One region of the Xanthomonas nasturtii genome, then DNA from elsewhere that is predicted to be linked to it. Evidence: predicted binding sites of a transcription regulator. Region 1 holds the regulator's gene; each other region holds the start of a gene.
What was found. The regulator FliA, encoded in region 1, starts transcription of late flagellar genes. The targets are predictions, from matches to a motif close to TAAAGTTTNNCNNNCNNNGGCCGATAA.

Region 1 (3,368 bases):
CCTGGTGACCACCGACACCCAGCGCGTCGGCGGCCGCGAGCAGCTGCACAGCTACGGCCGTCAGCTCGGCATCGCGGTGCACGAAGCCGACAGCGCCGAAAGCCTGCTGGACCTGCTCGAGCGTCTGCGCGATTACAAGCTGGTACTGATCGACACCGCCGGCATGGGCCAGCGCGACCGCGCCCTGGCCGCGCAGCTGAACTGGCTGCGCGCCGCCCAGCAGGTCACCTCGCTGCTGGTGCTGCCCGCCAACGCCCATTTTTCCGACCTCGACGAGGTCGTACGCCGCTTCGCCCACGCCAAACCCCAAGGCGTGGTGCTGACCAAACTCGACGAGACCGGCCGCTTCGGCAGCGCCTTGTCGGTGGTGGTCGACCACCAAATGCCCATCACCTGGGTGACTGACGGACAGCGGGTCCCTGACGACCTGCACCGCGCCAATGCCGCCAGTCTCGTTCTTCGTCTTGAAGATTTGCGGCGCGCTGCCGATAAGCCCTGTACTCCGGAGCACAACCATGCAGTCGCGTGAATACGCCAAGCTGACCAACGCCTTCCCCCTGTCGGCGACCCGTCCCGAGCCCTTGGGCCCGGTGCGCACCATTGCCGTGACCGGTGGCAAGGGTGGCGTGGGTAAAACCAACATCTCCGCCAACCTGGCCGTGGCGCTTGCCGACATGGGCAAACGCACCCTGCTGCTGGACGCCGACCTTGGCCTGGCCAACCTGGATGTGGTCTTGGGACTCTCGCCCAAGTACACCCTGGCCGACCTGATCGCCGGCCGTTGCACGCTCGATGAAGTGATCATCGAAGGCCCCGGCGGCGTGCTGGTGGTGCCGGCCGCGTCCGGTCGCCGCCACATGGCCGAACTGGCCCCGGCCCAGCACATCGGCCTGGTCAACGTGTTCTCCGAACTGGAACGCGACCTGGACGTGATGGTCATCGACACCGCCGCCGGCATCACCGACAGCGTGCTGACCTTCTGCCAGGCCGCCCAGGACACCGTGGTGGTGGTCTGCGACGAGCCGGCCTCGATCACCGACGCCTACGCGCTGATCAAGGTGCTCTCCCGCGAACGCGGCGTAGACCGCCTGCAGATCATCGCCAACATGGTGCGCGACCCCAACGAAGGCCGCCTGCTGTACGACAAGCTCTCGCGCGTGTGCGAAAAGTTCCTGGGCGATGTGTCGCTGAACTATCTCGGCCACGTGCCGCAGGACGACTGGTTGCGCCTGTCGGTGCAGCGGCAGCAGCCCGTCATCAAGGCCTACCCGTCCAGCCCGTCGGCGCAGGCCATCGCAGAAATCGCACGCCGTACCTCGCGCTGGCAGGCCCCCACCGTGTCGCGCGGCAACGTCGAGTTCTTTGTCGAACGCATCATCCAACGGGGAGTGGCCGCATGAGCACCGCTACCGCAACCACGGCCAGCGCGCAGTACCGCGCCGTGCAGCGCAACAACGCCAACGACGTGGTGACCCAGCACGCCGACCTGGTCCGCCGCATCGCCCACCATCTGGCGGCGCGTCTGCCGGCCAGCGTGGAAGTGGACGACCTGATCCAGGCCGGCATGATCGGCCTGATCGAAGCCTCGCGCAGCTACGACTCCGAACAGGGCGCTTCGTTCGAAACCTATGCCTCGATCCGCATCCGCGGCTCGATGATCGACGAGATTCGACGTGGCGACTGGGTGCCGCGTTCGGTGCACCGCCGCGCCCGCGACGCCGCTGCCGCCGTGCGCAAGATCGAACAGAACACCGGCCGCGCCGCCGCCGCCACCGAAGTGGCTGCCGCGATGGAAATGCCGCTGCCCGACTACCTGCGTCTGATGGAAGACGCCGCACGTGGCCAGGTGCTGAGCCTGGAATCGCGCATCGAAGATCACGGCGAGCTGGACACCACCGCCAAGGGTGGCCCCAACCCGCAGCAGATGATGGAGCGTGGCGAATTCGGCCGCGAGCTGGGCAAGGCCATCGGCCAGTTGCCCGAGCGCGAGCAGCTGGTGCTGTCGCTGTACTACGAACAGGAATTGAACCTGAAGGAAATCGGCGCCGTGCTCGGTGTCAGCGAATCGCGCGTGTGCCAGATCCACGGCCAGGCAGTGGTGCGTTTGCGGGGCCGCCTCAAAGTCTTCGAACTGGCCGATGCCGGTGTCGAAATTGACGAATAATTTTTCGCGTAATTTTTCGTGTTAGGAGCTTGATGTGAACAAGAACATGCGGATCCTGATCGTGGACGACTTTTCGACGATGCGACGTATCGTCAAGAATCTGTTGGGCGATCTCGGCTTCACCAATACCGCAGAGGCCGAAGACGGCAACAGCGCCCTGGCGGCGTTGCGTGCCGGCCCGTTCGATTTCGTGGTGACGGACTGGAACATGCCCGGCATGACCGGCATCGACCTGCTGCGCAACATCCGCGCCGACGCCAAGCTCAAGCACCTGCCGGTGATGATGGTGACCGCCGAAGCCAAGCGCGAACAGATCATCGAAGCCGCGCAGTGCGGCGTGAACGGCTACATCATCAAGCCGTTCACCGCGCAGACGCTGGAAGAAAAGCTGGGCAAGGTGTTCGAACGTCTGGCGGCCACCGCCTGATGAACGCCACCGTGGAAACCAATGCCGAACGCGCCGCGTTGATCGACCGCCTGCAAGGCGCGCTCGACGCACTGGAAAGCGGTGACGAAGCAGCGTGGAAGCGCGAGGTCGACCACCTCGCCGCCCTGCGCACGCGTCCGATGATGCAGGGCCTGAGCCGGCTCGCCCGCGAACTTGGCCAGGCACTGGGCGAACTGCCCACCGTGCCCGAAGAGGCCGGCGAACTGGACGATGCGTGTTCGCGCCTGGACCACGTGGTGGAAATGACCGAAAAGGCCAGCCATCGCACGCTGGATCTGGTCGAAGAATGCCGCGAGCTGGCCAACCAGTTGCGCGATGGCGGTCTGAATCAGGACCAGGGCGCGTTGCTGGAAAAGATGCGCCACAACCTGACCGAACTGTCGCTGGCGCAGAGCTATCAGGATTTGAGCGGCCAGATCATCCGGCGCGTGGCCGGCATCGTGCGGCGCGTGCATGAAGGCTTCGGCGCGCTCGGCCTGCCGCCGAAGAGCACCGAACCGAAGAAAGACGACGGCGGTCTTGCCGGTCCTGCAGTCAAGGGCCTGGACCGTCACGCGGTGTCGCAGGACGACGCCGATGACCTGCTGTCCGGATTGGGGTTGTAACCATGAGTGCTGTTCCAGACGATATTGCTGCCGATTTCATCGTCGAGGCCCAGGAAATCCTGGATCGCCTCGGCGAACAGCTGGTGTCGCTGGAACAGACACCAGACGAGGCCGACCAACTCAACGCGGTGTTCCGCGGCTTCCACACGCT
Region 2 (3,368 bases), 1.3 Mb from region 1:
CAGCCCAATCTGGTGGATTGGCCGGTGGCTGGCGGCGGCACCCGTCCTGCGGTGATCCAGGCCACCAAGTCCGGCCAGGTATTCGTGCTGGACCGTGCCACCGGCGCGCCGCTGATGCCGGTCAAGCAGATGGCCGTGCCGCAGGGCACCGATCATGGCGACTGGACCGCTGCCACCCAGCCGATTTCGCCGGGCATGCCCAACACCGTGGGTGCGCCGAGCCGTGAGGTCGAAACCATCATCGAATCCGATGCCTGGGGCATGACCCCGTTCGACCAGCTGGCCTGCCGTATCCAGTTCAAGCAGTTGCGCTACGAAGGCATGTTCACCCCGCCGACGTTGCAAGGCTCGCTGGCATTCACCGGCAACCACGGCGGCATCAACTGGGGCGGTGTCTCGGTCGATCTGCAGCGCGGCATCATGGTGATGAACAGCAATCGCCTGCCCTACACCCTGGAGGTCTATACCCGCGAAAAAATGAATGAGCTGGGCGTGGTGTCGGTGTTCGACGGCAAGAGCAAGACGCCGGGCTACATGGCGCAGAAGGGCCTGGCCTACGGCGCCCGCAAGGAACCGTGGATGTCGCCGCTCAACACCCCGTGCGTGGCACCGCCGTGGGGCTACATCGCCGGCGTGGACCTGCGCACCCAGCAGGTGCTGTGGCGCCGTCCACTGGGCACAGGTTACGACCAGGGCCCGATGGGCATCCCGTCCAAGACCAAGTTCGAGATCGGCACGCCCAACAACAGCGGCTCGCTGACCACCGCTGGCGGCGTGACCTTCATCGGCGCGACCCTGGACGATTTCATGCGCGGCTTCGACACCCGCACCGGCAAGCAGGTCTGGGAAACCCGCGTACCGGCTGGCCCGCAAGCGGCACCGCTGAGCTACACCATCGATGGCAAGCAATACATCGTGGCCGCCGTGGGTGGACACGACCGCATGGAAACCAAGTCCGGCGACAGCGTGATCGCCTGGGCATTGCCGGACGATGCGCAGGCCAAGCCGGCGAAGTAATCGCCAGCCCGCGCGTGCAATGACACAACAGACCGGCCGTCGCAAGATGGCCGGTCTGTTGTGGGCGCGGACTGCCGATCGGGCGGATTGCCGTTACGTGGTGGCGCGGGACATGAGGCATGCAGCCGGCATCCGGGCTCCGGCCGCACGCCTGACTTGCGCGGTGTCGCGCCCGTCGATGCACAGGTGTGGCGAACTACGGTTTGACTGACGGGGCCATCTACATCGCACGAGCCTTGCCGGCTTGCGTCGTTCCGAAGTTCTTCGGCTCGATGTTTTTCAATTGCGCCTGCTGCGGTTCCCGAGACTCGGTGCACTGCCGTAGCGATGGGTTGTGCCCGCTTCGTTTTCAGTGCGAACCCGACGACCGGCGGCGGTGTAAAGCGCGCCAGTCGCTGCCACCAGAGCAGAGAGGGGCAAACCGGTCATGCGCATTCCAGCGGTAAGTGGTGCTTGCCTAGTCAGCTCACCCCAGAATTCACGCAGAATTTACAACTACACCAATTGCGTCCGGCCGTCGGCAAGTGACTCAACCGCTTTTTACCCCCCAACTGAAACCGCTTCCAAATCAAGGGCATCGGCGTTCCCGGACACTTGAGTCACACATTCCGACGAAAGGTGATTTCACGCCATCATGATTCGGGCTCATCCGCCGATACCCCATTGCAGCCCACCCCTGCCGCACACCTTTCCCCTATCCCTGAACACACGTTGGATTCAGCCTATGTTGCCTTCACACGATGCCGCACCCGTTTCCCGCCCATCGGCGGCGGCAAACGTTGCGCGTACCACCTGGAATGCATGGATGCCCGCTCTGGCACACCTCGGGCTGCTGGCCTTGCTGACGTTCTATGCCGCCACGCTGATGCCCGGCGGCGTCGCTGGCGCCGTTGCGAAGCTGTGCCCGGCCCTGCTGGTGCTCGGCGCGGCCAGCGTTGGCCTGTGGTGGTGGGCACGTCGTCGCAACAGTGCACAGCTGCAGCAGGCAGTGACTGCGGTCGCGGCGCTGGGCGATGGCCGCTTCCAGCGCCTGAACCTGCGCACCGCCTCCGGCGAGTTCGCACCGCTGCTGCAGACCTTGCAGGCGACCCAAGACAAACTGGCTATCCGCATCGACGTGATGGAACAAGGCCTGCGCCATGGGCAGTTCGTGATCAAGGCACTCGACGACCTGGACACCATGATCCGCATCGCCGACGACGACGGCCAGGTGCTGTTCGCCAATCGCAAATTGCTGGCGATGCTCAAACTGATCGAACCGGATGTGCAGAGCTTCCGCCCCAGCTTCCATGCCGAAGGCTTCGTTGGCGGCAGCATCGGCGACATTTATCCGGACAGCCAGGCCGCCATCGACCGCATGCGCGCCTTGAATGCCTCCAAGGCCGTGCGCGCGCCGTTCTTCGGCCGACAGATCGACTTCGTCTACAGCCCGATCATCGCTGCTGACGGCACCAAGCTGGGCAACATCGCGCAGTGGATGGACGTCACCGCGCAGGTCAACGCCGAGGAGGCGCTGATCCAGATCATCGACGCGGCATCGGCCGGCGATTTCAGCCGCCGCATGCAGGTCGACGGCATGGACGGGGTGCTGTTGTCGCTGGCGCAAGGCATCAACCGCATCTACGACTCGGTGGAAACTCACCTGGCCGCGTTGGCGCGCGTCATCAGCGCAATGGCCGAAGGCGACCTTACCCAGCGTGTGGACGGCGATGCGCACGGCATCTTCGCGCGCTTGCGCGACGACACCAACCAGACCGTCACCCGTCTGACCGAAATCATCGGCGGCATCCAGACCGCATCGGACACCATCCGTCAGGCTGCGGTGGAAATCGCCGCCGGCAATACCGACCTCTCCGAACGCACCGAGCAGCAGGCGGCCAATCTGGAAGAAACCGCAAGCTCGATGGAAGAACTCACCTCCACCGTGAAGCAGAACGCCGAGAGCGCACTGCAGGCCAATCGCCTGGTGGTGGGCACCGGCGAGGTTGCGCAGAGCGGCGGCCAGGTGATGGACGATGTGGTGGCCACCATGAGCCAGATCAGCACCGCCTCGCGCAAGATCGGCGAGATCATCGGCGTCATCGACGGCATCGCGTTCCAGACCAATATCCTGGCGCTCAACGCCGCGGTGGAAGCGGCACGCGCCGGCGAACAGGGCCGCGGCTTTGCGGTGGTCGCCTCGGAAGTGCGCGCGCTGGCGCGACGCTCGGCCGATGCGGCCAAGGAGATCAAGACGCTGATCGCCGACTCCACCGACAAGGTGGAACTGGGCTCGGGCCTGGTGCACCGCGCCGGCGCGACCATGCGCGAGATCGTCGGCTCGGTCAAACACGTCACCGACATCATGAGCG
Region 3 (3,368 bases), 910 kb from region 1:
CAATTGCGCATCGCCGGTGCGTTGCGCATTGGCGTTGGTGCTGGACACGGCAATGATGAGTTCGCCGACCAGATCGATCATGCGATCGAGTTTGTCGGCATCCACGCGAATGGAGCGCGCATCGCTGTTGCGTGCGCCTGCATCCGCTGCGGGGCGTGCGGGTGCGGGAACTGCGGCCAGCACGCTGGCAATCGGTGCCGTTGCAACAGCTTTAGGCGCGCTTTCGGGAATGGCGGCAATGTCGGTCGGTGCGGGCACTGCCACGACCTCCAGATCGCAATCTTCGCGCACGAATTCGAACACTTCTTCGATCGCGGCGCGGTCGGTATCGCTGCGCAACAGGATCTGGAAACCCAAGTAATTGGCTTCCGGATCGAGCTCTTCAAAGCTCGGCAGCTGGCTGTGATCGGTGCTGATCGCTTCGACCGAGCCCAGGCTGCGCAAATTGCGGATCAGCTTGAGCGGCGAGTTGCCGAAACGCAGCGCGTCGGCGAATAGTTTGAGCGTGATGCGCCAGTAACCGCTCTGTTTTTCCGGCGTGCTGTGCTGGATGGCGGTTGCGGTCACGCCGCAGGCGCTGCCTTGCAGATAGGTCTGCAGTTGCGCCAGCAGTGGCTCTGCTTCGGCAGCCAGTGCGGCCGGGTCGGCGTGGCTCGGGTCTGCGGCGGTTTCCACCAGCGCGTGGATATGGTCGCAGCACACCAGCAGCAGCCCGATCAGTTCCGAACTGAGCGTGAGCGCTTCGTCGCGGACCAGGTCCAGCACGCTTTCCACCACATGGGTGAAGCCGACCAACTGCGGCAGGTCGAACAGGCCGCCGGAACCCTTGATGGTGTGCGCGGCGCGGAAGATGGCATTGACCGCATCCGGCGACGACTCGCCACGCTCGGCTTCGAGCAGGTGGCGTTCCATGTCTTCAAGCAGGTCCCGGCTCTCGGCCAGGAACGTCTGCATCAGTTGGTTCATGTCCATGCGCGCGTCACCAGTCCGTTAGTGGATGCGTTCGCCGATGCCGGCAACCGCATGCGGGTACAGGGCTTCGAGCAGGCCGAGCAGTTCGATCACATCGACCACCGCACGGCTGGAATCGGTCAGCGAAAACGGTCGGCCATCGGCCTGGATCGCCTGCTTGGTGGCCAGCAACAATTGCAGGCCGGTGGTATCGATCTCTTTGACCGCGCCCAGATCCAGATGCAAACCACCCGGATGCAGCAAGGCCGGTTGCAGCAACGGCTTGAGCTCGGCCGCGCGACGAATGGTCATCTCGCCCTCCAGGGCGAGTGTCAGCGGTGCGGGTAGATCGGACAGTGGGGTGTTCATTGATGCCTCAAGCGATGCGATGACGCACGGATGCGTGCCATGACGCGGGGAAAGGTCGCTGCGGCGTGGGCTTGCGTGGGCAACTCTGCGCACGCGGACATGCCGGTCTAAGCAGATATCGGCGCCCAATCGAAATATTTAGGCAAAATTCAGCGCGATGACGGATTTGCGAAGCACGTCACCGCTTGGGCATTAACTGCTCAGCTTTGTCGCAAGCAGGCTCAGGAGGCGAATGTCCCGGACAGTCCTGCAGGACAGATAGCCGCATTTCGGCCGAAATCTTTAATGCCTGCGGCAGGGCGATCTGCAGCGTCGCTGCAGATAAGGCGCATGAGGCAAGCAGCTTACGTGGCGCGCCTGGAGTGAATGACGCGATGGGTTTTAGCGAAAATTCCGCATCGCATTCGATTCAATTTGCCCAGTGACCGCAATGCGATCGACGCATCCTTGCGAGGTGCAGGCGAGGTTGCCACTATCCCCCGTACAAGCGCCCGAAGCGCTGCGTAGCGAGTTGGCGCACATGCTTCAGAGCGCACGGCCGTTTCAGCGGACGGCGCTGATCGACACGGCCATCTCCACCAATGGCGATGCCTTCATCGCTCGGCTGTCGCAGTCTGTTGATGCCGCAACGCTGGAAATCCGTCCCTACCCACCACCGATGCTCGCCAGCTCTGGCGTGCGCGCCGCTGGCGCGCTGGGCGTGGCCGCCACGCTGTACGAGGCGCAAGCGTCAGGCGAGAAGATCGCCACGTTGCTCTCGCAAAGCAACCCACTGGCCGCGCAATCGGAGCTTGCGCATTTCGCCGGCCGCAACGTCGGTGGCTGGGCCGGCGGAACGGCTGCTGCGTATGCCCTGGGTGCATCTGGCGCTGGCCCGATGGCGTTGATCGCCGCCGATGCCTACGTGATGAGCAAGGCCGGCGAGAAGGCCGCCGACCTGCTCGACAACCGCGCCATCTACAACCAGACCGACCGCGCCGGCACGCAGTGGTCGTTCAACGGCACTGCATGGACGCGCGAAGGCCAAGCCGACACCAGCAACGATGGCATCGACAACCCCACCACCACGCAGATTGTCGCCAGTTACGCCAAAGCCCGCGAACTCAACTACCAGGCCACCAACGCCGCTGCCGCGCTGGCGCTCAAAGATGCGCCCGCACCGCAAAATCCGTATCGCCTGCCGGCAAGCGCCAGCGATCCGCCCAGCCTGAGCGCGGCCGATTGGGCGCGCGATCCCAACGATGGGCAATGGCGGCGCACGGTGCAAAGCGGTGTGGTCGCAGACGCCGACAGCGCTGTCTACCGTACCGATATCGCACCGCCACCGCGCGCAGCGGAACTGGACGCACAAGCGCAGCAAGTGATCGCCGGCAACATCGCCAACAGCCCCGGCGCGATTGCCGCACGCTATGAGCTGGCGTATCAGCGCAGCGGCTGGGCGGCGGCCGGTTTGCCATTGTCGGACACGCTCCGCCAAGCGCTGCCCAATCCAGACGCCCTCACCGCCTCCGACGGGCAGCAGTATCGCCGCGATGCCGACGGCCGCTGGACCGGCGCGAGTGGCGCTGCGTCAGGCAATGTGGCGCTGGAGCTGGACACCACCCGCGCGCTCCTGCAACCGGCGCTGGCCGAACATGCCCAGGCCGTTGCGGTGCTTGCGCAAACCCCGCCGTCTGCCCAGGACCTGCAGCGCGAGGAAACGCTGTATCGCTACCGCATCACTGGCACCGAACTGAAGCCGGAGTGGCGCGAGGCGATCGATCTGGCGACGCAGCGCACGCGCGCGGCACATGGCCTTGCCGGCGATGGCTCGATGAAACTTCAACGCGGCCCCACCGGTGCGTTTGGTGCCGATAGCCCGATCGCGCATTTTCAACGCGATGCCGATGGGGTGGACCGTCTTGCCGCAGTCACCAGCAGTGAGGACATCCGTCAGGCGTTGCAGCAGGTGCGGGCGCAACAGACGCAGCCGGCCTCGCCGGACCAGCCGGCACTTCACTTCACCGCCACGGGGCACGCATCGGATGGCTCGGCCAACGGCGATGCAT
Region 4 (3,368 bases), 1.8 Mb from region 1:
CGCAGCATGGTCGCGTCCGCTAGCCGGCGCGTGTCTTGCAGCCTGAAGTGCCCGCCGGCAGGTAACCAGCCGGCAGGCACGCTGCCAGGCGTGTCGTCGGCTCATCTGTCCAGGCTGATCTCGGCACGACAAGGAGCACACGGCGCCGCACACCGCTTCGCAGCGCCTGCCCACACAGCACGTGCGCAGCCCGCTTACGGCAGCCAGAGCTTCTCGAGATCGCGGAAGCCCCACTCGGTGGGGCTTTCCATCTGCGCGATACGGTCCTGGCAGTCCGGGCGCGACAGGTCGATGTCCTGCACCAGCACGTGGCTGCGCAATTTGGCCGAATAGAACACGCGCACCTTGGGCTTGAGCAGCGAATCGGGGGTCTGTTCGATCACCACCGCGAGTTTTTGCGACTCCAGCCGCACCAGCGAGCCGACCGGATAGATGCCCAGCCGGCGCACGAAGGCCTGGAAAATCGCCGGATCGAAATGGCCGTTCCAGGAGGCCATCTGCTTGAGCGATTCGGCCGGATCCCAGCCGCGTTTGTACGGGCGGTCGGAGCTGATGGCGTCGTAGACATCGCAGACCGCGCCCATCCGCGACATCAACGAAATATTCTCGCCCACCAATTGATTCGGGTAGCCGCTGCCATCCATTTTTTCGTGGTGATGCAGCGCGATTTCCAGCACCACCGCGTTCTGCACGCCGCCGGCCACCAGCAGCCGATGGCCATCCAGCGGATGCTGGCGCATGACGTCCATTTCTTCGTTGGTGAGCCGGCCGGGCTTGTTGAGAATCTCCAGCGGCGTCACCGCCTTGCCCATGTCGTGCAGCAGGCCACCCATCGCCGCTTCCACCACCTGCGCCTCGGGCAGACCGAGCTGACGCGCCAGCCCGCTCATCAAACCGGCCACCGCCATCGAGTGCAGATAGGTGTAATCGTCGGCGGTCTTGAGCCGTGCCACGCTGATCAAGGCCTGCGGATGCCGCAGCACCGAGTCGTTGATGGCTTCCACCAGCGGCATCGCCGCCTCGGTATCGACGGTACGGCCCAGCCGCACATTGCGGAACATCGCCTCGACCATGTCGCGGCCGTCTTCGAAAATACGACGCGCGCGCACCACCTCGGCTTCGATGCCGACCTGTGCAGTGACGCTAGTGGTGCGCACCTTCCGCGGCTTGTCGGCAGGCTCCGGCGGCTCCGGCGCGGGTGGCTCCGCGGCAGGCTCCTGGCTCGGCGGCGCACCCGGTACGACCGACTCGGCCTGCGTGCCACAGGTTGCGGCCACTTCCACATCCAGCCCGCGCGCAGTGTCGATCACCAACTGCGCGATGCGGCTGTCGTGGATCTTGTCCACGTCCTCGGAATCGACCAGAAACGACGTCTTCCAGAACGGATGGTGCACCCACGCGCCCAGCAGCTTGCAGACATACATGCCGGGGCGGAGTTGGTCTGAGTCGATGGTTCTGAGCATGCCGGCGCTGGTCTGCACGATGTCCACGGAAGAGTCCGCCATGACTTGGCGGTCATCGTCGTTATCGGCAACGCGCACGATTTCTTTGGTCAGCGAACCCTCCACGCGAACGTGTCCGCGACGCCGGGCACCGTTGTGGCCGAGCAATTCAGCGATCCGGCAGCCGCATCGCCAGCACGGCGCCCGCGGCACACAGCAGCGGCACGCTGCAGGCCAGATACAACATCGCCGGCGACCACCCGGCGTCCAGCAGCACCCCGGCGCACAGCGGCGACAGGATGGCGCCAAGGCGTCCCACGCCGATTGCCCACCCCATGCCGGTGGAGCGCACCGAGGCGGCATAGACCACCGGGGCCACCGCATACAGCCCGCCCATCGCCGCGGTCAGCGCCGCACCGGTCAGTAGCGCGAACACAAATGCCCAGCCGAGCACCGTACTGCTCAACCCGAATGCGAGCATTGCCACTGCGACGATGACCAGTGCCCCGGCCGTCAGCCGTGACAGGCGCGCGCGCAGGGCCAGCCAACTGAATAACGTACCGCCGACGATGCCGCCCAGATTCAACAGCACCCCGCCGGTGAGGCCCTGGCCAGCCGACAACCCTGCCGTCACCAGCAACTTGGGCGTCCAGCTGAGCACAAAATAGAACCCGAACATCAGCAGGAAAAAGGCCAGCGCGATCAGCAGCGATTGCCGCCGCAACCCGCCCACGAACAACGACGCATAGCCCTTGACCTGCCCGGCTGCCAGCACTGCAGGTGGCAGCGGCAATTCGCGCTGCGCCGGCATGCCCATGCGCGCCAGCACCGCATTGAAGCGCGCGTGCGCATCGGGCGGCCGGCGCGCGATCAGGAATTCCAATGATTCCGGCAGAAAGGCGAGCACCAGCGGCACGCACAGCAACGAACCGAGCGCGCCCAGCCAGAACACCGACGGCCATGACCAGTGCTGCACCAGCAATGCAGCGAGTGCGCCTCCGAGCGTGGCGCCAACCGGGTAGCCGGTGGCCTGCAGCACCGTAGCGGTGCTGCGCCAGCGCACGGTCGCGTACTCGGCAGCGGTGACCGCAACGCAGGCGAGCATGCCGCCGATGCCGATCCCGGTGAATGCCCGCAAGGCGCCGAGTTGCCAGGCATTGTGTGCCAGGGCTGAAGCCCCCATGCCGACGGTCAGGATTGCCAGGCAGATCAATGTCAGCGCACGGCGGCCGATGCGGTCGGCCAACGGTGCCAGCAGCAACGACCCCAGCGCCATGCCGACCAGCCCGGCACTGAACAGCACACCCAGCAGCTTGCCCGACAGCTGCCAGTCCGCCGACACGTGCGGTGCGGTGAAGGCCATGGCCATCACGTCGAACCCGTCGAGCATCGTCAGCAGCACGCAGACCGCCACCGCCCTCCATTGAAATGGCGTCATGCGCTCCAGCACGAAGGTCCCAGACGGCGCGGGGTTGTGAAGCATCGGCGTGTCCTGTGGTGTGTGGGGGCGGGGGCGAGCAATGGCGCTGCGAAGCGTGCGAACGCACGGCGCCGAGCAGAGCGCACTGCTGCGTGCGACGCGCTGTGCGCAGGGCGTGGCAACCACTTGCACGCTAGGCCGATTGCAGACGCCGTTCAAGACCGATTACCGCAGCGATGTGCGCTTATCGGACGACACGGCGCCGTGTCTTCGCCTGCACCGCACTGCGTTCGGTGCGTTGCAGGCAGCATGGCCTGCAGCCAGGCAAACCTCGCTGCGCCACGGACACTCGCCCATGACCAAGCCAGCCAAGCCAGTCGGCAACCCTGCGTGCAGGGCATTCGCGCGTTGATTGCCTCTCGCCTGCCGCCACGGCACTGCCGCAACCGCAACCGCTGCGCGGGTATCATCTGTGGCGTGCCCGCAGCTGGCGGCACGCTGACTTG

Region 2: M3O59_RS15400 (methyl-accepting chemotaxis protein) is a predicted target of FliA. The motif match lies at 1,650-1,676, and genes of this name have one in related genera.
Region 3: M3O59_RS13745 (STAS domain-containing protein) is a predicted target of FliA. The motif match lies at 1,579-1,605, and genes of this name have one in related genera.
Region 4: M3O59_RS01740 (HD-GYP domain-containing protein) is a predicted target of FliA. The motif match lies at 1,525-1,551, and genes of this name have one in related genera.

What each region holds. Positions count from the first base shown of each region.
Region 1 is NZ_CP142084.2:2,247,467-2,250,834, reverse strand. It holds gene flhF (flagellar biosynthesis protein FlhF) at 1-529, shown strand, start outside; gene M3O59_RS09785 (MinD/ParA family protein) at 516-1,400, shown strand; gene M3O59_RS09780 (RNA polymerase sigma factor FliA) at 1,397-2,164, shown strand; gene cheY (chemotaxis response regulator CheY) at 2,199-2,591, shown strand; gene M3O59_RS09770 (protein phosphatase CheZ) at 2,591-3,217, shown strand; gene M3O59_RS09765 (chemotaxis protein CheA) at 3,220-3,368, shown strand, end outside.
Region 2 is NZ_CP142084.2:3,545,216-3,548,583, forward strand. It holds gene M3O59_RS15395 (membrane-bound PQQ-dependent dehydrogenase, glucose/quinate/shikimate family) at 1-1,017, shown strand, start outside; gene M3O59_RS15400 (methyl-accepting chemotaxis protein) at 1,742-3,368, shown strand, end outside.
Region 3 is NZ_CP142084.2:3,152,979-3,156,346, reverse strand. It holds gene M3O59_RS13750 (chemotaxis protein CheA) at 1-972, opposite strand, end outside; gene M3O59_RS13745 (STAS domain-containing protein) at 991-1,320, opposite strand; partial or broken gene M3O59_RS21155 (hypothetical protein) at 1,985-3,368, shown strand, end outside.
Region 4 is NZ_CP142084.2:400,363-403,730, reverse strand. It holds gene M3O59_RS01740 (HD-GYP domain-containing protein) at 195-1,463, opposite strand; gene M3O59_RS01735 (MFS transporter) at 1,612-2,925, opposite strand.